DNA from 2 places in the Xylocopilactobacillus apis genome. Region 2 is predicted to be linked to the other one. Evidence: predicted binding sites of a transcription regulator. Region 2 holds the regulator's gene; the other holds the start of a gene.
What was found. The regulator CtsR, encoded in region 2, represses protease genes until heat stress. The targets are predictions, from matches to a motif close to TTGGTCAAAAAAGGTCAAANA.
Positions count from the first base shown of each region.

Region 1: clpP (ATP-dependent Clp endopeptidase proteolytic subunit ClpP) is a predicted target of CtsR. The motif match lies at 12,198-12,218, and genes of this name have one in related genera.

Region 1 is NZ_AP026801.1:1,969,980-1,985,520, reverse strand. It holds gene R8749_RS09510 (hypothetical protein) at 1-120, shown strand, start outside; gene R8749_RS09505 (hypothetical protein) at 129-434, shown strand; gene R8749_RS09500 (MgtC/SapB family protein) at 457-1,161, opposite strand; gene R8749_RS09495 (DUF308 domain-containing protein) at 1,165-1,680, opposite strand; gene lepB (signal peptidase I) at 1,688-2,245, opposite strand; gene R8749_RS09485 (KUP/HAK/KT family potassium transporter) at 2,373-4,475, opposite strand; gene R8749_RS09480 (C1 family peptidase) at 4,591-5,931, opposite strand; gene rpiA (ribose-5-phosphate isomerase RpiA) at 5,972-6,670, opposite strand; gene R8749_RS09470 (GNAT family N-acetyltransferase) at 6,674-6,970, opposite strand; gene groES (co-chaperone GroES) at 7,166-7,447, shown strand; gene groL (chaperonin GroEL) at 7,481-9,106, shown strand; gene R8749_RS09455 (alpha/beta fold hydrolase) at 9,625-9,933, opposite strand; gene R8749_RS09450 (Rpn family recombination-promoting nuclease/putative transposase) at 10,047-10,985, shown strand; gene R8749_RS09445 (L-lactate dehydrogenase) at 11,056-11,976, opposite strand; gene clpP (ATP-dependent Clp endopeptidase proteolytic subunit ClpP) at 12,265-12,858, shown strand; gene glmS (glutamine--fructose-6-phosphate transaminase (isomerizing)) at 13,048-14,856, shown strand; gene R8749_RS09430 (S-ribosylhomocysteine lyase) at 14,947-15,423, shown strand; gene R8749_RS09425 (WxL domain-containing protein) at 15,537-15,541, shown strand, end outside.
Region 2 is NZ_AP026801.1:415,883-431,423, reverse strand. It holds gene R8749_RS02030 (metal ABC transporter solute-binding protein, Zn/Mn family) at 1-70, shown strand, start outside; gene R8749_RS02025 (metal ABC transporter permease) at 73-864, opposite strand; gene R8749_RS02020 (ATP-binding cassette domain-containing protein) at 851-1,564, opposite strand; gene fusA (elongation factor G) at 1,642-3,741, opposite strand; gene rpsG (30S ribosomal protein S7) at 3,801-4,271, opposite strand; gene rpsL (30S ribosomal protein S12) at 4,299-4,712, opposite strand; gene R8749_RS02000 (LBP_cg2779 family protein) at 4,940-5,128, shown strand; gene R8749_RS01995 (alpha/beta fold hydrolase) at 5,196-5,957, opposite strand; gene R8749_RS01990 (peptidase U32 family protein) at 5,968-7,182, opposite strand; gene R8749_RS01985 (peptidase U32 family protein) at 7,179-8,114, opposite strand; gene R8749_RS01980 (ATP-dependent Clp protease ATP-binding subunit) at 8,111-10,606, opposite strand; gene R8749_RS01975 (CtsR family transcriptional regulator) at 10,661-11,131, opposite strand; gene ppk1 (polyphosphate kinase 1) at 11,296-13,383, shown strand; gene R8749_RS01965 (Ppx/GppA family phosphatase) at 13,384-14,358, shown strand; gene deoC (deoxyribose-phosphate aldolase) at 14,363-15,031, opposite strand; gene R8749_RS01955 (prepilin peptidase) at 15,072-15,541, opposite strand, start outside.

The DNA of each region.
Region 1 (15,541 bases), 720 kb from region 2:
TCATATACTGATAAGCCTTATTTTGTTGAAAGGATTAAGCTTAACGAAGATTTGTCTGAACCAAAAGAGCATCAGTATTTTATTTATGAAGGCATTGAAGAAGAACCGTTAGAAGATTAAGGAGAAAAATGGCTAAGAAAAAAATTGAAGTTGGAGATTTGGTAAAAGTTAGTAAAGGTGAAGGCATTAGCGTTCCATTTCAAGGGACAGTGACCAAATTATATGAAAATGCAGCACTAGTAGAAGTTGATGAAAATTGTTCACCGAATCCGATTGTAATTCTTAACCTGCCGAATAACTTTATGATTGTTCGTCAGTCGTTATGTACAGCAATTGATAGTTCAGGTAAAGAATTAAAAGCTAAAAAAGGAGCCCCAAAGAAAGAGGCTGCTGAGAATAGCGAATCTGAAGAATTAGATCAGAAAGCTGAATAAAAAACCGCCAACCGGCGGTTTTTTAAATGCTGACAGTTCTAATCAAAACAATATTTTTGTTCCTTGAGATATCTTCAATAATATCGTCATAATTCATTTCATGAGGGATTTCAATTTCGTAAATATTAGTATAGATTATTTCGTCGTCTTGCCGGATGACGCCAAAATTAACGTCATCGACTTCGAGGTGATGTTCCTTGAAATATTGCCGAAGAAATTCTTTTGTTTCGTTTTTGTTATGGTATTGAATTTCCAAATTTTTAAACATATTGATATGAATGATCTTCTTTAGAAATACTAATACGGTAAAAACTACAAGAGTGCTGATAATGACGATAGTGTAATCACCCATTCCAACAGCCACTCCAATACAGGCAACGACCCAAAGACTAGCAGCAGTTGTTAATCCGTGAATTGATCCATGCTGAACAATAATTGTACCAGCTCCCAAAAAACCAATTCCACTGACAACCTGGGCAATTAGAGTTGCTTGATCTGAACGAATGGCACTCACAGTTTTGGGGTAATGAATTGCAACCTGAAAAGCATTAAAAGCAATTTCTTTTTGAACTAATGCGATAATACAAGCACCCACGCAAACTAAAATGTTGGTTCTAAGACCAGCGGGTCGGCTTTTATGTTCGCGATCATAACCAATTAAACCTGACACTGCAGCGGCCAAAAGTAAGCGAAAAGTAATTTCTAGAATAGTTAAATGAGTTTTCATTATTTATGCCTCATGAGGACGAAGAAGAACCATATCACAAGCGCTGATAACTAGTAAAATAAGTCCAAAAGTTCGCGCAAAGATAACTCTTTGATGAAAAAAAGGATTAATGATTAATAAAACGCCAATAATTAAAATTATGAGCGCAAAATAATATTTTTGTCGTTCAATATGGTTATCTTTAAGAGAGTAAGTAATTCTTTGAATTCCGCCAAGAAAAACAAAAATTCCGCTTAACCAATTAATGATCTTTGACCATTGAGCCGTTTGACTAAAAATAAGAGCAGCAATGGCAAATATCCCGATAACTGTTAAGAAATCAGTTTGACTTTTTTTGTTTTTTAAAGTCAGGATTAAGAGTTCGCAAGCGTAGACAATAGCGATAATTCCTAAAGTTAAGGCAAAATAATTAAGGGATTTTAGCGGCCAGATAATTAAAGCGATACTTATTAGAAGATTCAAAATAAGTGAGCCATAAAATCCAATTGTTGATTTTAAAAGAGGAAAGTAATTTAACATGATAAGACTAGTATATCTTAAAATGACCAATTGGCCAGAATCTGATAAAAACAACCCCAACAATTGAAGAACGACTAATAAAACCATAAGTTCTCGAATCTTCAGAAATACTTCTATTATCACCGAGAACAAAGTATTTATCATTAGGCACAGCATCGACATCTAATAATTTTTTGAGTGTAAAACTTTTAGTGAAATTACTTTGATGCTGCTGACTACTTTGAAAGTCCTTTAAATAGTTTTCTTTTTGGTGTTCGCCATTAATATAGAGCTGATCTTTGCGATAACTAATATCATCACCGGGGATTCCAATAACTCTTTTAATGTAATATTTATTAGATTTATTAGGGGCTTTAAAAATAATGACGTCCCCACGATTAATTTTTGACAGCCGAAAAGAAAGGACACGATCACCTTCTGTAAAGTTCGGTTCCATCGACTCCTCGTGAATTTGTTCGCTTGAAAAAATAAATGTCATTAATAAGTTCGCGACCAAAAAAAGGACAGCAAACAACAAGACATAGCTAAATAGATGTTTTAATAAAGAATTCTTTTTTTTAGTCAAAACTGAAACACTCCATTTTAGCATTCTACAATATGATTAGTTTAATTATAAATTGAAGTTGGTAAATAGAAACTTATTTTTTGTAAATTTTCAAAAAAAAAACATCACCTGCTTTGAGGCAATGCTTTTAGTCTTCATTTTCTTGATCGTCAATTTCTGAATCAACGTTCATTTCTCGTGTTTCTTCAACTGGAACTCGTTTAAGATGATTATAAATAGAATAACGTTTCTTAACGGAGTGAAGCATTAATGGAACGTGCTCAATTGATGTATCTGCATATTCCAATCCATACCAACGATCTGGAGCAACGGTAAATCGTTCTAAGGATAATCGAGCGCGGACAATAAATTTCTCAAACTGAGGCAGTTCCGTCTCTGGTGAAAGTTCATCCTTAATGATTAAGAATGAGAAATCACCAACTTGTCGGTCAGGGATAATTGTATATTTTTGCGGCTGACGCAAAATGGTACCGTCCTGCATCAGATCTTTAACAACCTGCCGCATAAAGACGTTAATCTTTTGATCAACTCGAAAACCTAGATAGAGCTGAACGTTGACAATATAGTCAGTGTCGTAGGTTTCAACTGTATACTTTTGGGTATATGGCTCATCAGTAACGTTGACGGTTACAAACCAATAAACTTTAGCGCGCTTTGGCCGTTTATCAAGAATTGAGTACATAATGTCTCGCTTAATTTTGGTTGGCGCATGGCTTTTACACAATGCAATTAAATTGGTTGCAAAATAAGGAATGGAATCATCGTTACTCAGAGTATGGAGCTGTTCTTTAAAAGAAAGAATAGATACTGCGTTTGCTTGATAAGTTTCCGATGACTTGATGCTTCCTCCATAAGACCAAATAAACATAATTGTTAAAATCGAAAGAGCAATGATGGCCGTAACGTATCCGCCGTGAGTGAACTTAACTAAACTTGAGAGGAAGAAAATAGTTTCAATTGTGCCAAAGAATCCAACAATAAATCCTGCAAAAATTGGTTTAATTTTCTTTAACCGCATGAATTGATATAAAAGCATGGTCGTCATTAACATCGTTAAAGTAATTGCCAGTCCGTATGCGGCTTCCATGTGGCTGGAGGTTTTAAAGTAAAAGACAATTAAAACACAGATTACCCACATTAAATTATTAACAGAAGGCATATAAAGCTGACCTTTAATGTTACTTGGATAAATAATTTTCAACCGTGGTAAAATCTTTAATTTAATTGCTTCTGAAACTAAAGTGTAGGAACCTGAAATCAAGGCTTGAGAGGCAATAATTGCAGCAAGTGTTGAAATGATAATTCCAAAAATCAAAATATTTTTTGGCAGCATGCTGTAAAATGGATTCATTTCAGGAGTTGCAGCTAGAACAGCATTATTACGATTGTTAAGGATCCAAACGCCTTGACCTAAATAGTTAAATACCAGACAAACGCAAACATACGGCCAACTGGCATAAATGTTTTTGGCTCCAACATGTCCCATGTCAGAATATAAAGCTTCAGCCCCCGTAGTTGCTAGAAAAACACTTCCTAAAATAAAAATACCTGAATGATTCTCTGGTGAAAAAAGAATTCTAATTGCATAAATTGGATTAAGAGCTCTTAAAATTGTGAAGTCTTGGAATACATAAAATAAACCAGTTACTCCCAAGAAAGTGAACCAAACTGCCATCACGGGGCCAAATAGACGACCAATACTATTGGTTCCAAATTTTTGAATAAAGAAAAGAACCGAAAGAATAATAATAGTCGTGATGATAACCTGACTTTGTTCAGTTATCAAAGATTCTCCAAAAAATTTAACACCTTTAAGCCCTTCAATTGCAGTAGTTACTGTTACTGCAGGAGTTAACATTCCATCAGCTAAAAGAGCAGCTCCGCCAATCATTGCGATAACAATTAACCAGCGATGGCGTTTGCGGACCAAGGTATAAAGCGAAAAGATTCCGCCTTCGCCTTTATTGTCAGCTTTTAAGGCAATTAAAACGTACTTAAAAGTGGTCATAATCATGACAGTCCAAAAAACAAGTGATAATGAGCCGATGACATAATCGGTACTAACTTTGCCGATTCCCCCGTTATCGGCTAAGATTGCCTTCATTACATATAAAGGTGAGGTTCCAATATCACCGTAGACAACGCCTAGAGTGATAAGGATTGTTGCAACACTGACTTTTTTCAAGGCAGATTTGGGATTAGATTCTTTTTTATTATAGATATCTTTCATAATATTTTTCTTGACCAATTTTCTCAGTTTGAATAAATAATTGTATTTTAAACTAAAAAGCAAAAAACCGCACGCTAGACGTGCGATTGTGCCAATTGCAGATCAATTTCAGGATTTAGGCAAGGGCACCCATCGGATCCCAAGGTTTTAGCACAGTTGGTTCATTATATTGACTGTCGTAAACGTATTGTTCTTCACTAGTCAAATATTTTTTGTTAATGACAACCTGATAGACAAATTCACTCATCCACTCATCACTCATCACAAAATATCCTTTGCTGCCGGCTTTATCGCCCCAAGAATTTTCAACTTTCCATTTAGTTGGCTTATCATCTACTAAATCAACGCCCGTGATAACCATTGCATGAGTCATTAATGATTCGTCATAATCTAAACGGTCAGCTTTACTCATTGAAAAATCAGTAGAGAATAAGCTGTCAAGGGTATAAATACTTGGATCCATAATGCCTTTTTGGCGATCGGAAGATTTGCCGACATCACTGCCAAACCAAACACTTTCGCCATCTTTAAGCTGTGCAACTACGAGTTCTTTAACTCGATCCATTTCAAGATTTAAATGTCTAACTTCACGTCCGCCGACAATATTTCCTAGCATATCAACAGTATAAAGCTGATTAAACGGCTTATCTTTTGTTGGAGAATTGATGACAGAGATATAATCAGCAAGATTCCAGCCTAAGAATTTATCATAAAAAGTCTTTGGAGTTAGATCAGCTTCACGATGATAATTTTTGTCTTTATCAAGGTATTCCCAATCAAAATTAGTTGGAACCGGACCTAAAGCAAAAACTAACATCCGATATATGTCTTGGAGCATTAATTGACGCATCGAAGAAACTTCGGCAACAGTTTTGCCATTTTTAATTGCATCTCTTAAAGTAACCGCATCATGACGGAGTTTAGTGTTTAAAGTTTGATTTAAAGCACTAGAATCTTTAGCGTTAGCATTATCTGGCATAATATCTGCTGGAACAATTCCGTATTTTTCAATAATGGCACATAACATGTCCCATTGACCGCCATCTTGTTGCGGGGTCGTCATTAGAAAATCAAAACGGCGGGAATCAGTTTCTTCATTGGCAGTGTTAATAACGTTTTCGTAAAAATAGTTGCTTTTTTCAAATTTATCCCAGAAAAATGTGTAGTTTTGAGACAATTCGAATTTATCAAGCTTCAACTTCTTTTGAATATCATGACGCATCGTATTCAGTGCAGCAAACATCCAGCAGCGGCCAGATCTTCGCTGATTAGAAACATCTCCTGTGTCTAAATCAATTGAAAATACGGGCTTCATTGCTTGAATAGAATCAGGATTTTTTGCAACTTGATAAATTCCATTGTTACCAATTGCCTGCATTAGGTTTTGACTCTGTGGTTCATTCTTTACTTGATAAGCAAAAGAATTTGTTAGTTGACTAGAAATTTCGAAACTCATAAATTACCTCTCTTTTTCTTTTTTACCTATTGTATTCCATTTACTTACGAATTACAGGGATAACTTCAGCTTTATCTGATTTTCCAACAATTACTGTATTAACTGTATCTAAAAAAAGTCCATGCTCTAAGATTCCTACTTGATGATCAAGCCATTGGGCTAATAGATGAGGATGCTTAATAACTCCTAGATGAAGATCAATAATATAATTGTGGTAATGGGTTAATACTTTTTGGTTCTTTGAATCAAGCCTAAATTTAGGATTAAGCCCCTCCGAATCTAGACGCTCATAAACCTTTGAACTGCCATAAGGAACAACTTCTAAGGGAAGTGGAAAAGCACCAAGCTCATTAACCATTTTAGATTCATCAACAATCCAAACATTGCGATTGCTGGCAGTGGCAACAATCTTTTCTAAGGTATGAGCAGCTCCTCCGCCTTTAATGCCTTGAAAGTTAGCATCAATTTCGTCAGCTCCGTCAATTGTTAAATCAAGATGATCAACTTCATCAAGCTGTTTAATTTTAATTCCAAGTTCTTCAGCTAAAGAAGCAGTTCTGCTTGAAGTTGCAACTGCCGTAATATTTAAGTTTTCTTCTTTAACCCTTTTTGCTAAAGCTTCTACTAAATAAAAAACAGTACTGCCAGTACCTAGGCCAATCATCATTTTGTCTTCTACTAAAGAAGCCCCTTTAATTCCAGCATTTTTCTTTTTTTGGTTAATTAAATTTTTTTCCATAAATTAGACCTCACCTTTAGGTTGTTCGTACTGAAGCTTGCGGTATTCGGAACTAGACTCAAAGGCTAGCTTGGCAAAGTTACAGGTTGGAATAATTTTTGCATTAGTGTCGCGTGCCAACTTGACCACACGCTCAAGCAAAACACTGGCAACTCCTTGACCACGTAATGATTCGTCAACAAATGTCCGAACAATATCCAGCACTTTTCCATTTTGAGTGCTGATATATTTTATTTCTGCGAGCATTTTGCCTGCGGGATCATCAATAAAAAAACGTCCCGGTTCACTTTGAATTTCCATTATTTATGTCCTTTCTAGCTTGCTTCATTTTATAGCAAGAACCTATAAATTAAAACAATTCATCTATGTAAAAACGATAAAATCTAAAATTTTTCTTTAAATACTTGCAACAATTGTCATAAAAGATTAATATATATTCTGAAGTTAGCACTTATCAATAAATAGTGCTAAAAATAAAACTGGAGGTAAATGAACTTGCTTAAACCATTAGGTGATCGTGTTTTAGTAAAAGTAAGAAAAGAAGAAGAAAAAGTAGGGGGAATTGTTCTAGCGAGCAATGCTAAAGAGAAACCTACTTCTGGTGAAGTGATCGCAGTCGGTGCTGGAGCCGTTGATTACAATGGCAAGAGAATGCCGATTGACGTTAAAGTTGGTAATGTTGTCTGGTATGATAAGTATTCTGGAACTTCCATTAAATACGATGGTGATGAATATTTAGTAATCCGGGCTGGCGATTTATTAGCAGTTGAAGACTAATTAATATAATAGAAATAAGAGGTTAAAGAATAGATGGCAAAAGATATAAAATTTGGTGAAAGTGCACGTCGTTCATTATTAGCTGGTGTTGATAAATTAGCAGACACAGTAAAAACAACAATCGGACCAAAAGGGCGTAACGTAGTTTTAGAAAAATCCTACGGTTCTCCTACCATTACAAATGATGGTGTAACAATTGCAAAAGAAATTGAATTAGAAGATCCATATGAAAACATGGGTGCAAAGTTAGTTGCAGAAGTTGCTTCAAAAACTAATGATATTGCAGGAGACGGGACAACTACTGCAACAGTTTTGGCTCAAGCAATTATCCGTGAAGGAATGAAGAATGTATCTGCAGGTGCAAATCCAGTTGGCATTCGGCGCGGAATTGAATTAGCTACTAATGCAGCAGTTGAAGAATTACATAAGCTTTCTCATAAAGTTTCTGACAAGCATGAAATTGCCCAGGTTGCGACAGTCTCTTCAAGCAGTTCTGAAGTTGGTGAAGAAATTGCTGATGCAATGGAAAAAGTTGGACACGAAGGTGTTATTACAATTGAGGAATCAAAAGGAATTGATACTGAAGTTGATGTTGTTGAAGGAATGCAGTTTGATCGTGGTTATTTAAGCCAGTACATGGTTACAGATAACGACAAGATGGAAGCAGATCTTGATAATCCTTACATTTTAATTACTGATAAAAAGATTTCTAATATTCAAGATATTTTGCCTTTATTGCAAGAGATCGTTAAATCAGGTAAGGCCTTGTTAATCATTGCTGATGATGTTGATGGTGAAGCATTACCTACATTAGTATTGAACAAAATTAGAGGGACATTCAATGTAGTTGCTGTTAAAGCACCTGGTTTTGGTGATCGTCGTAAAGCTCAGCTTGAAGACATCGCAACTTTAACAGGAGCGACAGTAATCAGTGGTGATCTTGGACTTGAATTAAAAGATGCAACAATTGATCAATTAGGTCAGGCTCACAAAGTTACAGTTACTAAAGACAATACAACTATTGTTGAAGGTGCTGGCAGTTCGTCTGCTATTGACGAAAGAGTAAATCAGATTAAATCACAAATTGCTGAAACTACTTCTGATTTTGATCGCGAGAAATTACAAGAAAGACTTGCTAAATTAGCTGGTGGAGTTGCAGTTATCAAAGTTGGTGCTGCTACTGAAACTGAATTAAAAGAAAAGAAATATCGTATTGAAGATGCTTTGAATGCTACAAGAGCTGCAGTTGAAGAAGGTTATGTAGCTGGTGGTGGTACTGCATTTGTTAATGTAATTCCTGCAATTGCTAAGCTTAAAGAAGAAGGCGATGTTCAAACTGGTATTAACATTGTAATGCGTGCGTTGGAAGAACCAGTTCGTCAGATCGCAGCTAATGCTGGTATGGAAGGCTCAGTAATTTTAAATCAATTGAAGAGTGAAAAGAAGGGCATTGGTTATAACGCTGCAACTGATAAATGGGAAGATATGGCTAAAGCTGGTATTATTGATCCAACTAAAGTTAGTCGTTCAGCATTGCAAAATGCTGCTTCAATCTCTGCGACATTGCTGACAACTGAAGCTGCAGTTGCTGACATTCCAAATGAAGAATCAGCAGCTCCTCAAGGCGGCATGGATCCATCCCAAATGGGTATGATGTAATTTAATAGTTAAGATAAAAAGGGCTGAAAAGATTTTCTTTTCAGTCTTTTTTTGAAGGGTCAGTTATTCAATTCAATAATTAATTGAGCTATTTTTTAGGTTCTTCCCATTGAAGATAATGAAATGTTCCAAGGCTAATAACCTTGGACTTTTTGTTTGGTGAAATAAATTCCGAGCGCTCATATTCTGCTAAGCGATATGCTTCTGTAACGATTATAGTTGGATTTTTTTCATCTATTGTTTTTTGTTGTTCCCACAAAATATTATCTATAGCTTTTTGAAGTTGTAGCCTTTCCCTTTCGCCAAATCGTTTGGAATTATTAATAGTCGTTTGTAAAAATTCCGATGCTAATGGTTCGGGAAATAAAGTTTTGATTTTATTTTCGATAAAATCTGTTCCAGATTGAGATTTTATAGCTTGCTTGTAAGATTTTGTTTGAGGAGGGTTAAGAATTATTTCTTTAGTAGTTGGCTCAATTGCAAGAAATCCTTTGAGATTCTAAATATGCGGCAAAATATCAATAAACACCACCAATGCTATGAGCGATGATTATGGTTTTTTGAGCATGCAGTGAGTTAATAATTTGAGATAACTCATTGGCCTCATCTTGAACTGTGTAATCTTTTAATGAAGTTGAACTAAATCCAGTGTTTAAATAGTCAGATGCCAAAATTCCAAGATTTTCAGGCAGTTCATTAATTAATAATTGAAAAGATTGAGCTGTATCAAAGTCGCCGAAAGAATTTAAAAAGACAATCAATGGTTCTCCGTTTTGAATTGCTAAATTGTATGTTCCTATTGGAGTATTAATATTTTTTCTAAACATTTATTTCCTCGATTTATAAAAAATCTAAGTTTAAGTGTCCTTCAAATAAAGTTTTTGCGTAATTAACTATGTAGGAGATTTAATTCTTCTAAAAAAAGAAAGAGGACGCATGCTTGAAAAAGAAACGTGTATCACCAATGTCCGATTTAATGCTCAAAAAATTATTTGCTAATCCTAAGTATTATCATATATTAGCAGCATTAATTCGTGATTTTTTAGATATTCCTTGCACCGCAAAGGATTTAGTTAGTACAGATTTATATAATATTGAAACATATCAGAAAGCCAGAGATGAAGGGACTTTACTGATGTTGACGGAAGCAGATCTCCGAGTTATTATTCATGATAAAATTAGATTAACAATTGAAATGCAGGTAAGAAGAGATGCCGATTTTTTCAAAAGGGCGTCGTTCTATTTAGCAAGTGCTTTTCAGAAAGGTTATTTTTACAGATCGCAAATGATATCTCCTGACCGACCATATAGTTCTTTAGGTCAGACATATGGATTAAACTTTTTAAATTTTAACCTTTTTGAAGACGATGATGTATTTCACTGTTATCGTCCACCGTATGATGCGGACCATGATGCATACGGGTTTGGCATAATGGTATTTGTCGAATTTCAAAAGATGATCACTAATATTAAAGATCCAGTAAGAAGATATCATTGTGAATGTTGGATTAAATTTTTCTTAACGGGAAAAGTTGATCTCGATGCCCCAAAAGAAATTAAGGAGGCATGCGAAGTAGTTAGTTACGAGAATTTATCTAAGGAGGAACAAGAAATTATGGATGCAATTGAAAGAGCAAAAATTGAATATCAAGTTAGAATGGACTATGAACTTCAACAGGCAAAAGAAAAAGGCTTAAAACAGGGAATCGAACAAGGGATTAAACGAGGAATTAAACAAGGAATTGAACAAGGAATTGAACAAGGATCAACACAAGCTAAAATTGAAACTGCTCGAAAACTGCTTAATGAAGGAATAGCTATTAATGTTATTAGTAAAGCAACTCAGTTGAGCGTTTCAGAGATTGAAAAATTGAAATAATTATTCACATAAGATAAAAACTTGATGAATTAGATAACTCATCAAGTTTTTTTCATTAATTATTTAGTTATTAACCAAATTGTTCGCTTTTTTCTTTAATGGTTTGAGCTGATTTCTTCAAGTTCTCATTTTCTGGATCTGTTAATGGTAATTCAAGAACTTTTTCAACACCGTTTTTGCCAAGAATTGCAGGACTTGAAATGTATCCCGCAAAATCTTCATTGTAATGAGAACAAATGGCTTCAGTTTTGGCATCGGAGAACATAATTTGAATCAGACTTGTTGCAGCAGTTGCAACGGCATAATTTGTGTAGCCTTTACCAACGTGAACCTCGCCGCCGCCAAAACGGGTATCTTTTTCGAGTTGATCAAGATCAATCCCTTTTTCTTTTGCAATTTCAGTAAATGGTCTCCCTTCCACTCGAACCGTTGACCACGCAGCAAATTGGGAATCTCCATGTTCTCCGAGAACATAGCCGCTGACTGAGCGGGGATCGATATTTAAGGCTTCACCAACATGGCGTTTAAGACGAGAAGTATCAAGGTAAGTGCCAGTACCAAGAACTTTATGAGTTGGAAAACCAGTATGTTTTTGATACAAACCAGTAATAACATCATTAGGGTTAGTAATAACTAGCAAAATCCCTTTAAAGCCAGAATTTTTTAAATCTTTAGAAAGCTCTGCAACTGAAGGGGCGTTAGTTTTCAATTCAGCAAAGCGGTCAACACTTCCAGGTACAATCAAATCGATTCGTCCAATTGCTGACACGATAATGTCACAATCTTTCATATCAGAAATTTGTCCGTTAATAATGGTAGTATGAGTGGATAACAGACTTGCAGCATCTTGAAAGTCTAAAGTATCAGCCTTAACTTTGTCTTGATTTCGGTCATATAAAATCAGTGTATCAGCGAGCCCTTGCGCTACAATGATGTGTGCAACGGTCGATCCTACATTACCCATTCCCATAACTCCAACTGTTCTTGCCATTTATTTTCTCCTTTAAAATGTATTGTTACTATTATAACAACGTTTTAACTGATCACAACCATTTTATGCAAAAAAATGAAATAATATACGAACTAAATGAGTATTAATTTTATGGACAGGGAATATTTTAATGTATATTGAAGTTGATGATGTAAAAAACGAAAAATAAAATGTACTTAAGCGGCTAACAATATTAGATGTCTTTTGGTAAGTAAATCTTTTCTTTGACCTTTATTGACTTTTATAGTATTATTCATACGTTGAATAAAAACAAGAATGGAGTAATAAATGTTAGTACCTACAGTTATTGAGAATACATCACGGGGCGAAAGAGCCTATGACATTTATTCACGTCTTTTAAAAGACCGAATTATTATGCTTTCTGGCGAAGTTGAAGACAACATGGCCAATTCAATTATTGCGCAATTGTTATTTCTTGATGCGCAGGATTCTAGTAAGGATATTTATCTTTATATTAATTCTCCTGGTGGAGTTATCACTTCAGGGCTTGCAATTTTAGATACTATGAACTTCATTAAATCTGATGTTCAGACAATTGCAATGGGAATGGCTGCTTCAATGGCAAGCGTTCTTTTGACTAGCGGAACCAAGGGTAAACGTTTTGCTTTGCCAAATGCGGAAGTCTTGATTCATCAACCATTGGGTGGTGCTCAAGGCCAGCAAACTGATGTTGAAATCCAAGCCAATCATATGTTGGAAACTCGCAAGAAGCTAAATCAGATTTTAGCTAAAGCTAGTGGTCAGACGTTGAAGAAAATTCAAACTGATACTGAGCGAGATAATTATATGACAGCGCAAGAAGCTAAAGATTATGGCTTGATCGATGATATTATGACTAATACACCGACTGCTAAAAAATAAATATCTGTGATCATCCTTTTAAAAAGGATGATTTTTTTTTCAGAAAATTTTAAATCGTGTAATATCTGACTAGACCAATTTGCAATAAATTTGACAGTTATTTTTATAAATGGCATAATATTCGAGGTTTGCGCGACCGATGAACTTTAAAAATAGATATATACCAATTTTAAAAAGAAGGTTAATAGCATGTGTGGAATTGTTGGCGTGATTGGACGCGACGATACAACAGAAGTTCTGTTGAATGGTTTAGAAAAATTAGAATATCGAGGATATGATTCAGCGGGAATTTATGTAGACTCAAAGTCAGGTGATGGACATTTAGTTAAAGAAAAAGGAAAAATTGCCGAATTGCGAGCAGCTGTTGGGCCGGATGTAAAAGGAACTGTCGGAATTGGACACACTAGATGGGCAACCCATGGTATTCCGAGCAACAATAATGCTCATCCGCAAGTTTCTGCTAATGGCCGATTTTATCTGGTTCATAATGGAGTATTAGAAAATTATGAGGAATTAAATTCAAAATACTTGTCAGATGTTACTTTTAAAAGCGAGACTGATACCGAAGTAGCAGTCCAATTAATAGAGTATTTTGTGAATTCTGGTAAAAGTGTCTTAGATGCTTTTCGTCAAATGGTTGATCTTGTGGTAGGATCTTTTGCCTTTTTGATGGTTGACCGAAATGATCCTGAACGACTTTATGTAGCAAAAAATAAAAGTCCTTTATTAATTGGTTTAGGCCAAGGCTTTAATGTTGTTTGTTCTGACAGCCTAGCAATGTTGTCGCTCACTCATGAATTTGATGAACTTCATGACGGTGAAACGGCGATTGTGACTAAAGATCAAGTTGAAATTTTTAACCGTGAATATCAGGCTGTTGAAAGAAATCCTTATCATGTTGAATTAGATGAAAACGAGACAGGAAAAGGTACTTATCCTTTCTTTATGCTAAAAGAAATTGATGAGCAGCCGGCAGTTTTAAGACGCTTGGTTGACCAATATATGGGAGAAAGAGATCAATTTAAATTTGATCCACGCTTAATCGAACAAATGGCGCAGGCGGATCAAATTTATATTGTTGCTGCAGGGACCAGCTATCATGCAGGACTCGCTGCTAAAACTATTGTTGAAAAAATTGCTAAAGTTCCAGTGGCAGTTGAACTAGCAAGTGAATTTGGCTATCATTTACCAATTTTAACCAAACATCCTTTCTTTGTTTTTCTTTCTCAAAGCGGTGAAACTGCTGACAGCCGTCAAGTGCTGGTCAAAATGAAAAAAATGGGCTATCCAATTTTGACAATTACAAATGTTGACCGTTCGACGCTTTCAAGAGAGGCTGATTTCACGGTTCTCTTGCATGCAGGACCTGAAATTGCGGTTGCTTCGACAAAAGCATATACAGCTCAAGTAACAGTAATGTCAATTCTTGCAAAAGCGCTTGGACAAAAATTAAAAACTGATGACAGCAAGATTGATCTTAGACATCAGCTTGGCATAATAGCTAACGCAATTCAGACTATTGTCGATAATAAAGAAGAGATCGAAAAGTATGCATCAGACTTTTTAGAAAAAACAACAAATGCTTTTTATATCGGACGAGGTCAGGATTACAATGCAAGTTTAGAGGCCGCCCTAAAATTAAAAGAAATATCATATATTCAAGCCGAAGGTTTTGCAGCTGGTGAGTTAAAACACGGTACAATTTCTTTAATTATCGAAGGTACTCCTGTGATAGCAATCATTACAGATGAAGTAACAGCAGGGTTAACTCGCGGCAATATTAAAGAAGTAGAAGCGCGGGGGGCTAATACTTTAAGAATTGTCAGTGAAGATTTGGCAGAATCAAAAGATCAGATTATTATGCCAAAAATCGATCAGGTGCTCGCACCAATCTTAACCGTTGTCCCGGCTCAATTGCTTGCCTACTATGCAACAATTCAGCGGGGATATAATGTTGATCAGCCTCGTAATTTAGCTAAAAGTGTGACAGTGGAATAATTAAGCAGGTGAAAACCTGTTTTTTTATTAATTTTTGTGGCACAATACAAGTAGTCATAATTTAGAAAGTGGGGAATAATTTTGAGTAAAATTAAAACCGAGGTTGAAAGCTTTACTTTAGACCACACAAAGGTTAAGGCCCCTTATGTTCGCTTAATAACTCGTGAACAAGGACCAAAAGGCGACGTGATTTCTAATTTTGATCTTCGTCTATGTCAGCCAAATGAAACAGCGGTTCCGACTGCTGGATTACATACAATTGAACATTTGCTGGCAGGACTGCTAAGAGACCGGATGGCAGGAGTAATCGATTGTTCGCCGTTTGGTTGTCGAACGGGATTTCATTTGATTACATGGGGTGAACAAACTACCACTGAAGTTGCAAAAGCGCTTAAAAGTTCTTTGGAGGCAATTGCTAACGATATTGAGTGGGAAGATGTTCCGGGAACTGACAAATATAGCTGTGGAAATTACCGCGATCATTCGCTTTTCTCAGCTAAAGAGTGGTGTAAACAAATTCTGTCTGAAGGAATCAGCGACGATCCTTTTGAACGTCATGTAGTTTAATTTTCCAAAAAAAACAAAGTTTTTATTTTGAATTGATTAAGATAATTATGTTGACATGTTAAAATAATGTTTGTAAGTTGATACTTATATTTCTTTTGGGAGGAAAAAATTTAATGAG
Region 2 (15,541 bases):
AACTTACATCAAATGGCAGCTTGATATCTATGACAAGCTAGAAAAACTATTAATGAACAATAAAAACTAAATTTATCTAATAAACTTTTTCGCAATTAAAGTTGCAAAGAAGAGAATTGCTTCAATTAACGTAATGAAGAAAGTTACTGGCAGATCAGTAACATAAGATAAATAAAGTCCACCCCAAGTTCCGATTAATGCGCATAAAACGCTCAAAATAATTAATTCACTGAAGTTTCTACCCCAGTAAAAAGCAATTGCCGCAGGCAGCGTTAAGAGGACAAATATTAACAAAGCACCTACAATTTGAGCTGCAACGCTGGCAGTAAATGCTGTCAAGATCAAAAAGATTAAGGAAATCCAGTAAGTTTTTAAACTCGAATACTGAGCAGCAATTGGATCGAAGGAATCAAACTTCAATGGACGAAACATTAACAAAATTGTAATTAAGACAATCCCTGCAACAACTAAAATTTGAATGACATTTTGTTTAGTAATTGCTGTGATACTTCCAAACATCAAAGTCGTTGTATAACTGGCATTCCCCTTAGCTAAAGTGAGAAATAACGCTCCTGATCCCATAAAAAGGGCGGAAATCACACTAACCAGCGCATCATTTGAAGAAAATTTATTAGCCCCAACACTTGTCATCACTGCTGCTAACGTGGTGAATATTAACATCCCCGTTATCGGAGGTAATCCCGCAAAAATACCAAAAGCAGCTCCTGAAAATCCAATTTCAGAAATCATATGAGTTAGAAAAGGTAACTTTCTAATTAAAACAAAGGTGCTCATAATGCCACAGACTATCGCTATAACAGTCCCTGATACAAAAGAATTGAACATAAATTCAGAATTTAACATTGGCATCCTCCAGTAGTGTCTGATCTCCAACAGAATAAGTGGAATCACCATTAAGCATTAAAATTTTGGTGCTGTTATTTTTAACAGATTCTGGATCATGAGTAACTAAAACAATCGTGACATTGTCTTTAGTTTGAAGCAATTTTAAAATTTCCATTACTTCATCTTTCGAACGTTCATCTAAGCCATTTGTTGGTTCATCTAGAATTATCATTTCTGGATTATTAACTAATGCTTGAGCAATATACGCCCGTTGCTGTTCACCACCCGAAGAACTCGCTAACAGATTATCCGACTTATCAGTTAATCTTACTTTTTCTATTGCTTCACTAACTTTTTGCTTATCGCTTTTAGTTAACCAAGGAATTAGATTATTAAACAATCGTAAACCAACAAAACTAAATATGTTCAGAGGGTAGTTTTCAGAAATATTACGTGTTTGTGGAACAAAACTAATTTTACTAGGCCCAAAATTGCTTCCAACATATTCAACCTTACCACTTTTAGGAGTCAGTTTTTTCATAATTATGTGGAGTAAAGTGCTCTTTCCCGTTCCGTTAGGACCGATAATTGACAAAAAGTCTCCTTGTTCAATTGTCAAATTCAAATTATTAAAAAGGGGTCTTTTTTCAAACCCCATTGTTAAGTCTTTTACTTGTACCAGTTTTTGATTTATACTCATAGCCTCTATTCTAAACAAAAAAATCACTCCTGTATATTGCAGTAAGTGATGATCATGAAAATTTTGAAAATAAAAAAGGCCATCAGGCCTAATTTTTATTTATCAGAAGAATTACCACCGTTTTTCTTGATAATTTCTTCTTGAATTGACTTAGGTACAGCTTCATAGTGATCAAAAGTCATTGTGAAAGTACCACGTCCCTGAGTTGCAGAACGTAAAGTAGTTGCATACCCAAACATTTCAGCTAATGGAACAAAACCATTAACTACCTGAGCATTACCACGAGCTTCCATTCCTTCAACTCGACCACGACGAGCAGTAATCTGACCCATAATATCACCAAGATATTCTTCAGGTACGATAACTTCAACTTTCATGATTGGTTCCAAAATCACAGCACCAGCTTTTTTAGCAGCTTCATGTAATGAAATAGATGCAGCAACCTTGAAAGCAGCTTCAGATGAATCGACTTCATGGTAAGAACCATCGTAAAGTCTTGCTTTAACGTCAATCAATGGATATCCAGCTAAAACACCGTTAGCCATTGCTTCTTTCAAACCAGCTTCGACTGATGGAATATATTCACGAGGAACAACCCCACCAACGATCGCATTCTCAAATTCAAAGCCTTTTCCTTCTTCGTTTGGTGTAAATTCAATATAAACATCACCATATTGACCTTTACCACCACTCTGACGAACAAATTTACCTTGAGCAGAAGCTGGTTTAGTAAATGTTTCTCGGTAAGCAACTTGTGGTTCACCAACTTTAGCTGCTACCTTGAATTCACGGCGCATTCTTTCAACCATGATATCCAAATGCAATTCACCCATTCCAGCGATCAAAGTCTGACCAGTTTCGGCATTTGTTTCTGCTTGGAAAGTAGGATCTTCTTCAGCGAGTTTTTGTAAAGCCACATCTAGTTTATCACGATCTTCTTTTGAATCTGGTTCAATTGAAACCTGAATAACTGGGTCTGGGAAGACCATTGATTCAAGAATTAACGGATTATTAACATCAGTTAGAGAATCCCCTGTTGTTGTATTCTTCAAACCAATTGCTGCTGCAATATCTCCTGAGAATACTTCAGAAATTTCTGTCCGGTGATTAGCGTGCATTTGAAGAAGACGCCCAACACGTTCACGTGAGTCTTTAGTTGCATTTAAAACATAAGAACCTGATGGTAGAGATCCCGTATAAACACGAATATAAGTTAAACGTCCAACAAACGGATCTGTTGCAATCTTAAATGCCAAGGCAGCAAATGGTTTATCATCACCTGCAGTTAATTCAACATCTTCTTCAGTTCCTGGTTTATGAGCAATATAAGGTCTAACTTCAAGAGGTGATGGAAGATAATCAACTACTGCGTCCAAAAGCATTTGAACACCTTTATTCTTAAATGCTGAACCTACTAAAACAGGAAAGAATTTAAGATCAATAGTTGCCCGACGAATACCAGCTTTTAATTCTTCAACAGTGATTTCTTCACCGTTAAGATATTTTTCCATGACATCATCATTAACATCAGCAACAGCTTCAACTAACTCATCATGCATTTTTTTAGCTTTATCTTGATATTCTGCCGGAATTTCAACAGTATCCCATTTATCACCAATTTCGTCTACGTCATAAACGTAAGCCTGCATAGTAATTAAATCGATAATTCCGCTGAATTGATCTTCTGCTCCAATTGGGATTTGGATTGCATGAGCATTTGCCTGCAAACGATCATGAATTGTTTGAACTGAATAATCAAAATCAGCTCCAATTTTATCCATTTTGTTAACGAAAACAATATTTGGAACGTTATAGTTAGCAGCCTGGCGCCAAACATTTTCTGTCTGCGGTTCTACTCCAGATTGAGCATCCAAAACTGTAATAACTCCATCTAATACACGTAAAGAACGTTCAACCTCGATTGTAAAGTCAACGTGTCCTGGGGTATCAATGATATTGATTCGATAATCTTTCCACTGAGCTGTAGTTGCAGCAGAAGTGATCGTAATTCCACGTTCTTGTTCTTCTTCCATCCAGTCCATCTGAGATGCACCTTCATGGGTTTCACCAATCTTGTGAATTTTACCAGTATAAAAAAGAATTCTCTCTGTAGTTGTTGTTTTTCCCGCATCGATATGGGCCATAATACCGATATTTCTCGTTTTAGCGAGTGGAAATTCTCGTTTTGCGGCCATTATTTTCTACTTCCTCATTTCCTTCATTGCTTCAAGCAGCAATAATTTTAAATTTAAAATTACCAACGATACTGAGCAAATGCACGATTTGCTTCTGCCATTTTGTGTGTATCTTCACGTTTCTTCACAGATGCACCTGTATTATTAGCTGCATCCATAATTTCATGAGCTAATTTTTCATCCATTGAACGCTCGTTACGAAGACGTGAATACTGAACGATCCAGCGCAAAGCTAAAGTTGTTCTTCTTTCAGGACGAACTTCAATCGGTACTTGATAGTTAGAACCACCAATCCGGCGTGCTTTAACTTCAAGAACAGGCATTACATTATTCATGGCATCTTGAAAAACTTCAAGCGGATCTTTATTAGTCTGTTCATGAATGATGTCAAATGCTCGATAAAGGATATTTTGAGCCTTACCGCGTTTTCCATCTTTCATCATGTGATTGATAAGTCTTGATACTAATTTTGAATTATATATTGGATCTGCCAATATATCTTGTTTGACGATTGTGCCTTTTCTTGGCATTCTGTACTCCTATCTGAAAAAAATATGTTATTTCTTTGGACGCTTAGTTCCGTATTTTGAACGGCCCTGCATACGATCGGTAACTCCTGCTGTATCAAGAGTTCCACGAATAATATGATAACGAACACCGGGAAGATCTTTTACACGGCCTCCACGAATTAAGACAACACTATGTTCCTGTAAGTTGTGGCCAATTCCAGGAATGTATGCTGTAACCTCAATTAAGTTAGAGAGGCGCACACGGGCATACTTACGAAGAGCTGAGTTAGGCTTTTTAGGTGTCATTGTTCCGACACGAGTTGCAACTCCACGTTTTTGAGGAGCTGGATTATTGGTTAAGTTTTTTGTCATACTGTTATAACCGAAGTTCAAAGCTGGTGATTTTGATTTACTAGTCTTTGACTTGCGGCCTTTGCGTACTAATTGGTTAATAGTTGGCATTAAATATTTAATATCCCTTTCTAATTTTTTTGCTGGTACACATATCCAGGCGTTTTGCTTTTTCGACAATATCTTAAAAACACTACAAAATTCTAGTATTTTATAAGGCAATTGTCAATCTATTTTTGTAAATTTTATTAACGAAATACTTTTTTTAAACTTGGTTTTACTTAGATTCATGAAATCTGCTATACTCAAATAAAGAAAATCATTTAGGGGAGTTAAATATGGACGGTGTATCACCACTAGTTGAAAAAATTATTAATTTTGAAAAAGAACATAATATGACTGATAGCGATCTCGCCTTTGCAAGTCACATTTCAGTTGAACATATTCATGCTGCAAAAGCAGGAATTGGTCAGATTGATCCACAAATTTTAAACGACATCATGAAATTTCTTAATGAGAATGAATAGGTGCTGATCTTTCTTGGGGGAAAGATCAGCAAACGAAAAGACCATCGTGATAACGAACTGGTCTTTTTTAATATTTCTCGATAAAATTTGCAATATCCTCAACAACAGACAACGCATAGTCACCACCATGCCCCGTCCCTGGTATAAATTGAACCCAAGTTGGAACCTGTTTTTTAATTAATGATTTTTCCATCTTCAAAACTCCACTTAATGGCGCCAATTCTGATAATGAATTAAATAAATAAACTGGACCCGTGGTCTTCTTTACTCGATAATAGGGTGTTGCCTGCTCCAATAATTTTTCATCATTATTTAGATAGTTCATGATAAAGCCTTTATAGAAACTTTCATTAATTTTTTGCTGATCTTCAGGAGTTTCACCTTTGCCAGAACTAAGCTTAGCCTTTACATCATGATGTTTTAAAATCCATTTTTCGATATCAAAAATACCTGAAAGCGACACGGCTGGAATTCCATATTTAATTGCTAGTTCAACTGCCATTGTTCCACCTACAGAGGTTCCGACTGCTGCGATTTTACTTTCTGGGAATTTGTCCTGAATCCAATTATAAACTTGATTCATATCCTTTAAAGGAGCTGGATAAAAACTTGGCGGTGCTAAACGATAATCGGGAACGATAACGTTATATCCGGCTTCCAACAATTTGGCTGCCAGTTGAGTCTCGTTATCTTTTGAACCGCGAAACCATCCTCCACCATGAATCAAAATTATACTCACTTGTTTTTTACCGCTAGTTTCATTTTGATAGAGATCCAACTTTAAATCATGTATTGGATCATAAACAAGATCTTTATTAATTTTAGTCATTAACGTGCCTCTAGGCTCTTACTTTAGCTGCTTTTTTCTTTCTAATCATCGTACCAACTGGTAATTCTTTGTCTATTGCAATCGAACAGATCATCATTGCATGACTCGCTCTTTCGATTTTCATTCCATCTTCGTCCTGAAGATCGTTCACCGTTGTTAAATAATGGTAAAAATTAGGGCCATAAAATTCTAATTCATCACCTTCAGAAAAGTTATTTCGTTCCTGAATAATAACTCTTCCATCTTGATAGCCTTTAACCTCCCCAATAAACTCATAACCGAGGTCAGGTTTTGTATGTTCAAATAACTCATCGTCTTTGGTTGGAGCTCCATTAAAGAAACCAAAGGACATCCGGCGCTGAGAAATTTTAGCTAACTCATCAATCCACGCAGGATCAACTTCAAAATGTTCTGGATCTGCACAATATGTATCAACTGCAGTTCGATATACATTAGCAACTGTTGAGACATAATGAATCGTCTTCATCCTTCCTTCAATTTTAAGACTGTCAACTCCTGTTGAAATCATTTGACCGATTACTGGAATTAAACTCATATCAACTGCTGACATGGTAAACATCTCATCGCCGTTTAAAGAGCTGCCTGATTCATCAGCAAGATTATAAAGAAAGCGGCAGTTTTGAGCACATCCACCCCGATTAGCATCGCGCTTGTTCATATAATTACTCATCACGCAGCGCCCAGAATAACTAGTACACATTGCTCCTTGAATAAAGGCTTCGATCTCAACATCAGTGTTTTCTTTAATTTCCTTGATCTCTTCAAAAGTTGTCTCTCTTCCTAATACAACTCGTTCAAGACCATGCTTAGCCCAAAAGTTTACTGCCTCATAATTTACTGCCGATGCTTGGGTCGACAAATGAACAGGAAGCCCTGGTACTTTTGTTAAAACAGCACTAATAATTGCTGGATCAGATACAATTAACGCATCGACTCCAGCATCTCGAACCTCAGTCAAATAAGAAATATTATCTTCTAATTCATTTTCATGACAGACAATATTAGCGGCAAGATAGACTTTTGCTCCATGACTATGAGCATAGGCCGCGCCTTCTGCCATATCACTAATCGAATAATTATTAGCTCTTGATCTTAGTCCTAACCGTTCTCCGCCGATATATACTGCATCTGCTCCATAATCGATTGCTACTTTTAATTTTTCAGGTGTTCCTGCTGGAACTAATACTTCAGGTTTATTCATCATTTAATATCACCAATCTGATAATCATAAAATCCAATTGAATATTTTCGATCTGCGGGCACTGTTTGTAATAATTTTTCCTCTAACTCACTCAGCCGATCATCGTTTAACTGATCCTGTAAAATATAATTACGTGCTTTAACAAATATTTTTATTATATTAAGCCAATTATCTCCGTCATAAAACTTACTGTCAAATGTGAAGAAGTTAATACCCATACTGACTAATTCCAAAAATTTACTTAATAAATTAAGGTCATATGGTGCATACATATGGGTCCCATGCTCATCTTCAAACATGATGTATTCTTCTTCCGGTCGGGCAGGCAAAGATACTTTATAAATCTCATTAGGCGCAAAATCATTTGTTTTATCAACATAATCTAAATAATTATAAATAAGACTTCTGCCTGAATGCTCAATTGCGATTGGACCAAATAACTGCAAAATGGGTTTTACTTCCAACTTCGGCAAAAGTTCTTTTAATTCAACATAAGGGATTTCCCGCGATAACTGAACGTACGATGCCCCTTCTTCACCCCAAAAATTCATCATTCCAGAGTTCGTGTCTAATACTTCCCCATTGTAAATAAATTTTAGATTTGGAAAGTTATTTTGAATAATATTAACTGCTCCTGCATCTCCAACCATTACATAATCAACTTCAATTTGATCAAGAGCTGCTAAATATTCTTGATAAGACTGTAACTTCTCGTTATGCAAAATTGCATTTGCCGCGACAATAATCTTCTTGCCTTTTTGATGAGCAATTTTAGTTAAATCAGCCGTTTCCGCTAAATCATAGCTAGTGGGCAGACGCAATCCAAAACGATTATTCCCGATAATTAATGCATCTATTCCCTCATCAAAAACAGTACCCGCAATGTCTTTTACGGGTACTGTGGAAGAAAATCGGATCAATGAATCATCTTTCAAACTTTAATTTTATCCTTTTTCTTTTCAGATTTTTTAATACGTAACTTTATTTTATCTTTTTGAGCTCCAACTGTTACCACATCACCACGTGAAATTTCACCGGACAATAACTGTTCACTCATTGAATCTTCAAGTTCAGTCTGCAGAGTCCTTCTAATTGTACGAGCTCCATACTCAGGATTATATCCTTTATCAGCAATTAAGCTGATTGCACTTGGGGTAACCTTTAAAGTAATCCCTTGATCTGATAGCCGTTTTGAAAAATCTTTTACCATTAACTTAACGATCTGGTGAATTTCATCTTTAGTTAAAACTTTGAAAATGACAATTTCATCAATTCGATTTAAAAACTCTGGCCGGTAAGTTTCTTTTAGCACCTCTCGGATCCGCTCTTCAATTGCAACATCATTTGTTGAAGTACTTCGAGCACCAAATCCAACTTCATGATCATCACGTAGAGAAGTCGCACCTAAGTTTGAAGTCATGATAATAATTGTATTGCGAAAATCAACCCTTCGTCCTCTAGAATCAGTCAAAAATCCGTCATCTAAAACTTGTAACAACAAATTAAAGACATCTTGGTGAGCTTTTTCAACTTCATCAAATAAAACAACTGAATAAGGTTTGTTTTTAACTTTTTCGGTCAGCTGACCGCCTTCTTCATAACCAACGTATCCAGGAGGCGAACCAATTAAACGGCTGGTCGAGTACTTCTCCATATATTCTGACATATCAATTCGAACAATATTATCTTCCGAACCAAATAATGCTTCTGCTAAAGCCTTCGCTAATTCTGTTTTACCTACACCTGTTGGTCCAAGAAACATAAATGAACCCATTGGTCGATTAGGATCTTTTAAACCGCTGCGGGTTCTTCTAATTGCTCTTGAAATGGCTGACACTGCTGCATCTTGTCCAATGACTCGCTGATGAAGGAATTTTTCGAGATGCACTAAACGGTCAGATTCTTTTTTTGTGAGCTGGGTGACTGGAACTCCGGTCCATTCAGAAACAACTTCGGCGATGTCTTCTGGAGTTACGACAATTTCCTGCACTTTCTGCTCAGAGTTATTACCATACTTAGCCCGATTTAACTTATCTTTTAGTTCAAACTCTTCTCTGCGAATTTCAGCTGCTAATTCAAAATCCTGATTTTTTACTGCAGATTCTTTATCGGCTTCAATCTTCAGCAACTTTTTATTTAATGAATCGGCCTTAGAACCAGTAGCATGGGCTAAATGAACCTTAGCTGAAGCTTCATCAACTAAATCAATTGCCTTATCTGGTAAGAATCGATTAGTAATGTAACGATTAGATAGTTCGACTGCTGCATCAATTGCCTCATCACTAATTTTTAAATAGTGATGTTCTTCATACCGTGAACGTAGCCCTCGTAAAATCTCTTTAGTTTCAGCAATTGTTGGCTCATCAACCTGAACCGTCGCAAAACGTCTTTCAAGCGCTGCATCTTTTTCCACATATTTTTGATATTCATCTAATGTGGTAGCCCCAATCAGCTGGATTTCACCACGAGCCAGAGCCGGCTTTAAAATATTGGAAGCGTCAATTGCTCCTTCAGCTCCTCCAGCTCCAATTAATGTATGCAATTCATCAATAAAAAGAATTACGTTATCGCTGTTAGAAACCTCTTTAATCAATTTTTTCAGTCGGTCTTCAAATTCACCCCGATATTTAGTGCCCGCAACAAGAGAGCCCATATCAAGCATCATTAAGCGATCGTCCTGCATTTCTTCTGGAACAGTTCCAGCAACAATCTTTTCAGCTAATCCTTCAGCAATTGCAGTTTTCCCAACTCCCGGTTCACCGATTAAAACTGGATTATTCTTGGTTCTGCGAGAAAGGATTTGAATAACTCTTTTAACTTCTTTTTCACGGCCAATAACTGGATCAACTCTATTCTGCCTTGCTAATTCGGTTAAATCTCGTGCCAATTTATCTAAAGTAGGAGTCTTGGTATTTTTATTCGTTGTCATTTCCGGATTAGAAACGGGTCTTCTTTTTGCACCCGTCCTTCCTGGCGCTTCACTGATACCCATTTTCTTAAGCAAAAGCTGACGAGTTTTGTTAAGATTTAGACCTAAATTTACTAAAATCCGAGTTGCCAAAACATCATCTTCTCGTAAAAGACTTATCAAAATATGCTCGGTTCCAATTTTTAATGCCCCCAGCCTTTTGGCCTCATCTCCTGCGACAGCCAAAATTTCTTTAGCTTTTTGCGAGTACCCCAAATTATTACTGATCCCCGCGTTTTCTACGCCAGTACCAAAGCCCGTTAAATCATCAATCTCTTCTCGAATATCTGCTTCGTTAACGTTGAGTTTTCTCAATGTTTTCCCAGCAATTCCTTCAGTTTCAATGACCAGTGCTAATAATAAGTGTTCAGTTGACACCGCATAATGACCGTACATTTTCGCGTTTTCCTGTGCAATTTCCAGCACCATTCTGGCACTAGGTGTAAATAAGTTATCCATCAATAAAACCTCCTCTATGAGGAATTTAAACACTGTCTATATTATAATACTAAACTAATTCTCATACTCTAGCTTTGTCAAAATACACTTTAAAATATGAGCTCTTAATTTATTTTGAACGGGTTTTTCTATATCTCCTAAGGCATCGTTGTCAAGTGCAGAAATAATAATCCGACCGCAAGAGTCTGTAATAACTTCTTCACTGATTAATTGATTAACAATCGTAGTCGCATCACTTAAAGTTAAAACCGACCCAATATCAGCTTTAACCTTTTCCAAAAGATCTCCGCATTCAACAAACTGCAGCTTAACAATTCTAATGTAACCGCCACCACCGCGTTTACTCTCAACATAATAACCATGTTTTGAATCAAAACGAGTCTTAATCACATAGTTTATTTGAGAAGGCACAACATTAAAGTAATCAGCGATTTGCTGCCTTCTCAGTTCGACTTCAAAATTCTCTTTTAAAATACTTTTTATATATTCTTCAATTAAATCTGATAAATTATTTGATTGGCTCATTGTTTTTCCTTGACTATACTTGACTAACATTATAATACAAGGACACTTAATTTTAAAGCATTGAGAAAAAGTTTGAAATTTTTTTACCCATTATGGTCTTAATTAAAAAAATAAGCATATACTGTTATTGTAAAGATTAACGTTGATGGTGAGGTGAACGAACAATGGCTGATACTCTTTTGCGACAACACGATTTTATGAATCGGGAAATCAGTTGGCTGTCATTTAATGATCGAATCTTAGATTTAGCGGATAGTCCAAGAATTCCGCTCTTGGAGCGCGCAAATTTCCTTAAAATTACCCAATCAAACCTCGACGAGTGGTATATGATCAGAGTTGCAAATTTAATTAGAGAAGTTAATTCCGGCGATAAACATCCTGATAAATCAGGAATGGCCCCAAATACTCAGTTAAACCAAGTTCGTAAACTAGTTAAAAAGCAGCTCAAAAGGCAAAATAAAATTTGGACTAAACTTAAAAATTGTTTTGAAAATCTTGGGATAAAAATTCTCGATTATCAAAAATTAACTGACGACGAAAAATCTTACGCCGACAGCTACTTTGAAACAACAATCAGCCCGCTGATTGAAATCGAACTTCTCCCCAAAGATCTCCCTTGGCCGGAAATGGAAAATGGCGATATGTATTTTATCGTTGATATGGTCAGCTCTAGTGACCAAACAAAACATATCTTTGCCCATTTTAAACTTCCGTCTCTTGAAAGGCTTCTTAAATTCAAAGATCAGTCAAATCAATTCATTTTACTTGAACAAATTATCAAAGCTCACTATCAAGACATAATTTCGACTAAATTTAAAGGGCGCTTTTTAGCCCAAAGTATTTATCTTTACCGGATTTTAAAAGACATGGATATCAGATCTTTACCGAAGGACTCTGATAATACCGAACAAGCGGTAGAAATTGCAATTGAAAAGCGGGAGGCTTCTCCTGTTATCTTCCTAGCAATGGACGCTAATGCTCCAAGCAAGGTTTTAAAAACTTTGACCCATGCTCTTTCGGTCAATCCTCTTAACACTTTTCATATCTCTGGGGACTGGGATTATGACTTTATTAGTCCATTATGTAAAAAAATTACTGACAATAATCAGATTAACACTGAAAAATTGCATTTTAAGAGACACTCTCCTCACCATTTATCAGAATTGGAAGATGAACATATTTTTGAACAAATTCAAAAGAAAGATTATCTCCTTCATCATCCATATGACAGTTACGATGCAATTACTAATTTCTTTCAACAGGCAGCCGTCAACCCATCAGTTACTGAAATTTACATCACAATTTATCGCACATCAAAAAACTCTCCTATCGTCAAAGCTTTAGCAGATGCCGCTAAAAATGGTAAAACCGTCCATGCTTTAATTGAAGTAAAAGCAAGATTTGATGAAGAACACAACATTGAAATTGCAGATTACTTGAGAGGGACTGGCGTTAATGTTTATACCAGTTTTCCTGATCTCAAGATTCACAGCAAAATGGCTCTAGTTGTTATTGAAGAGGGAGATCAAAAAATTGAGCTGGCTCATCTTGCTACCGGAAATTATAATGAAATCACCGCTAAATCATATACTGATTTCAGTTTTTTTACTTCCCAAAAGAAGTATTGCACTGATATTAAAAGGATCTTTAAATTTATTGAAGGAAAAAAGGAACTTCCTTCTAAACTTAATAAGCTTGTCATTGCCCCTAATATGCTGCGTTCAAAACTTCAACATGAAATAAAAAGAACTATTAAGAAAAATCAAGAAGGCGAAAAATCGGAAATTTGGATTAAGTGTAATTCTTTTTCCGACTATAAAATCATCAAAGAATTATATAAAGCCAGTTCAAAAGGAGTGCGAATTCATTTATTAATTCGAGGACTAACTACAGCAATTCCGCTTCTTCCTAATGTAAGCCGACATCTTCACATTCATTCGATTGTTGGAAGGCTGTTGGAACATTCCCGTATTTATATTTTTAAAACGGGAGGCTCTTTTAGATGCTTTCTTTCTTCTGCCGATATGATGCCAAGAAATCTGGATCGAAGAATTGAAACTCTCTTTCCAATTGAAGATGAAGAATTAAAAAAGAGAATTTACAAAATATTTGAACGCATGTGGGATGACCGTACCCAAAGCTACACCAAAAAGTCTGACGGAAGCTATACCAAACGGATATCTAACAAAAATGCTCAAAAATATCTTCCAATCCAGGAACAATTTTTAATTGAAGCAGAAAAAGGAAAATAAATGACACAAACGCTCGCAATTTTGGATTTGGGCTCAAACTCAATCCGCACGACAATCACAGAATATGATAACGAAGGAAATTTCCAAGTTTTCGAACGACTCCAGGAAATGGTTAGGATCTCTAAAGGCATGGGAAAAGAAAAGACTATTAAACCTGAAGCCTTGGATCGCGCTATGAAAGCATTAGCTTCATTTAAGGAAGTTTACGACAAATACAAAAATCTCAAAATAATTGCCGTGGCAACAGCTGCAGTTCGTCAGGCTGCTAACCAAAAAGAATTTCTTGAACAATTTAAAAAAGTAATGGGATTTTCGTTAAAAGTTATCAGCGGCTATGAAGAAGCTGAATATGATTTTTACGGCGTCATTGGAACCCTGCCGGTTAATGATGGAGTTATTATTGATACGGGAGGTGCTTCTACCGAAATTATTCTAGTACAAAAAGGCGCCTTAAAAGAACGCGTCAGCATTCCGCTGGGAGCTGTCAATATTTCAGAATCGTTTTTAGATGGAGATCCGATCACTTCTGCTTCTTTATTCAGGGCTTCAGTTGAATTATCCAGCATTTTAAACAACCTCCCTTGGCTTAAAGAAGCTGTTAATTATCCAATTATTGCAATCGGCGGCTCAAATCGAACCCTTGCCAAAATTAGAAAAAATGAACTTAATCAAACTGAGCTGCCCATTCACGGCTACCATATGAACCGCCAAAACGTTGATGACATCATTTACGAACTATTGAATAAAACAAACGAAGAACGCCAAAATATTAAAGGCCTTGCTAAAGAACGTTCACAAATTATTATCGGTGGACTTCTGCCAATCAGATTAATTATGGAAAAAATTGATTGTGAACAAATTATTTTTTCTCAGTCTGGGGCTCGTGAAGGGATTCTTTTTAAAGAAATTGAGACTCAAACTAAGAAGTCAATCCAAACAACTGATATCTCTAACATGACAATTGATGAAATTTAGCTCTCTATAATTTCTCTTTTGCTTCATCTAAAATTTTTACTCCATTAGCTGTACTAAGTCGATCAGCGCCAGCTTCAAGCAATAAAATCGTATCTTCTAGTGAAGCCATGGGATCAGTTGCTTCGATCTTAATTTCATCACCAACTAAATTTTTTATCAGCCTCACATCTTCTAGCTGTTTATCACCTAAATCAGTTTTAATAGCTGTTATTTTCACTTCTAACGCAATTTTTGCTATTCGTTCAATTTCTTCTTTAGATAGGTGGTTGCTATTTATGATGACTTTTCCTACAATATCCCACGTTTGACAGAGAGACCAAACTACATTCATCTCTGTTTTGACGTAGTCATCATGCCCTGCTTTAAATTCCGTTAAATTAACAACATATTCAACTTCTTTTGCCCCGTTTGAAATCACATCTTCGGTTTCAAAAGCTTTGGTTGGAATACTCACTTGACCATGTGGAAAACTAACCGCTGCTCCGACTTTGACCTCACTATTTTCTAAATAATCGGCACAGAATTTAACTTGCCCTGAGTGTACAATAATTGAATTAAATTCATTTTGTTTGGCTTCATCGCAGACTTTTTCTAGATCAGGATAAGTTGTACAATTATTCAAGTTTGTAACATCAATGAGTTTTGTAAAGTCGTTGAGTTTATATGTTTTCATTTTTGACCTCTTCATTATTAATTCTATTTTGCATTATAATTCAACCGCTTACAAGAGTTAAAATCTGGATGATTAGAAAACCCCAAGTTAAATAGGGAACAAAGGCAATTTTCTTTTTTGGACTAATTTTCCAATATAACGCCAAAATCAAAAGACAGGAAATTAATATTAGCTCTAAAGCTTTTTCTATACCTAAAACTAAGGAAATGGGAAATAATAGTAAAAGATCACCAATTCCCATTCCTTGAGTAAATAAGCTTATTGTCCCAACTATAAAAATTAAAATCAAGCTTTCACCAACTTTTAAATATTGGGTTGGCAGCAGTAATAATGTCAAAATTATCGGCATCCAAGTGAAAATCTTCATTTCACCGAGGTCTGTTAAATAGCAGTAACTCAAAACCAGCTCAACTATTAAAACCTGCCAATAAAAATTAAAATAAAGAAGCAAAAATGAAAGACCTAAATACAACTCAACTTGAAAAGAATGTGAGTTATATTTTTGATGGC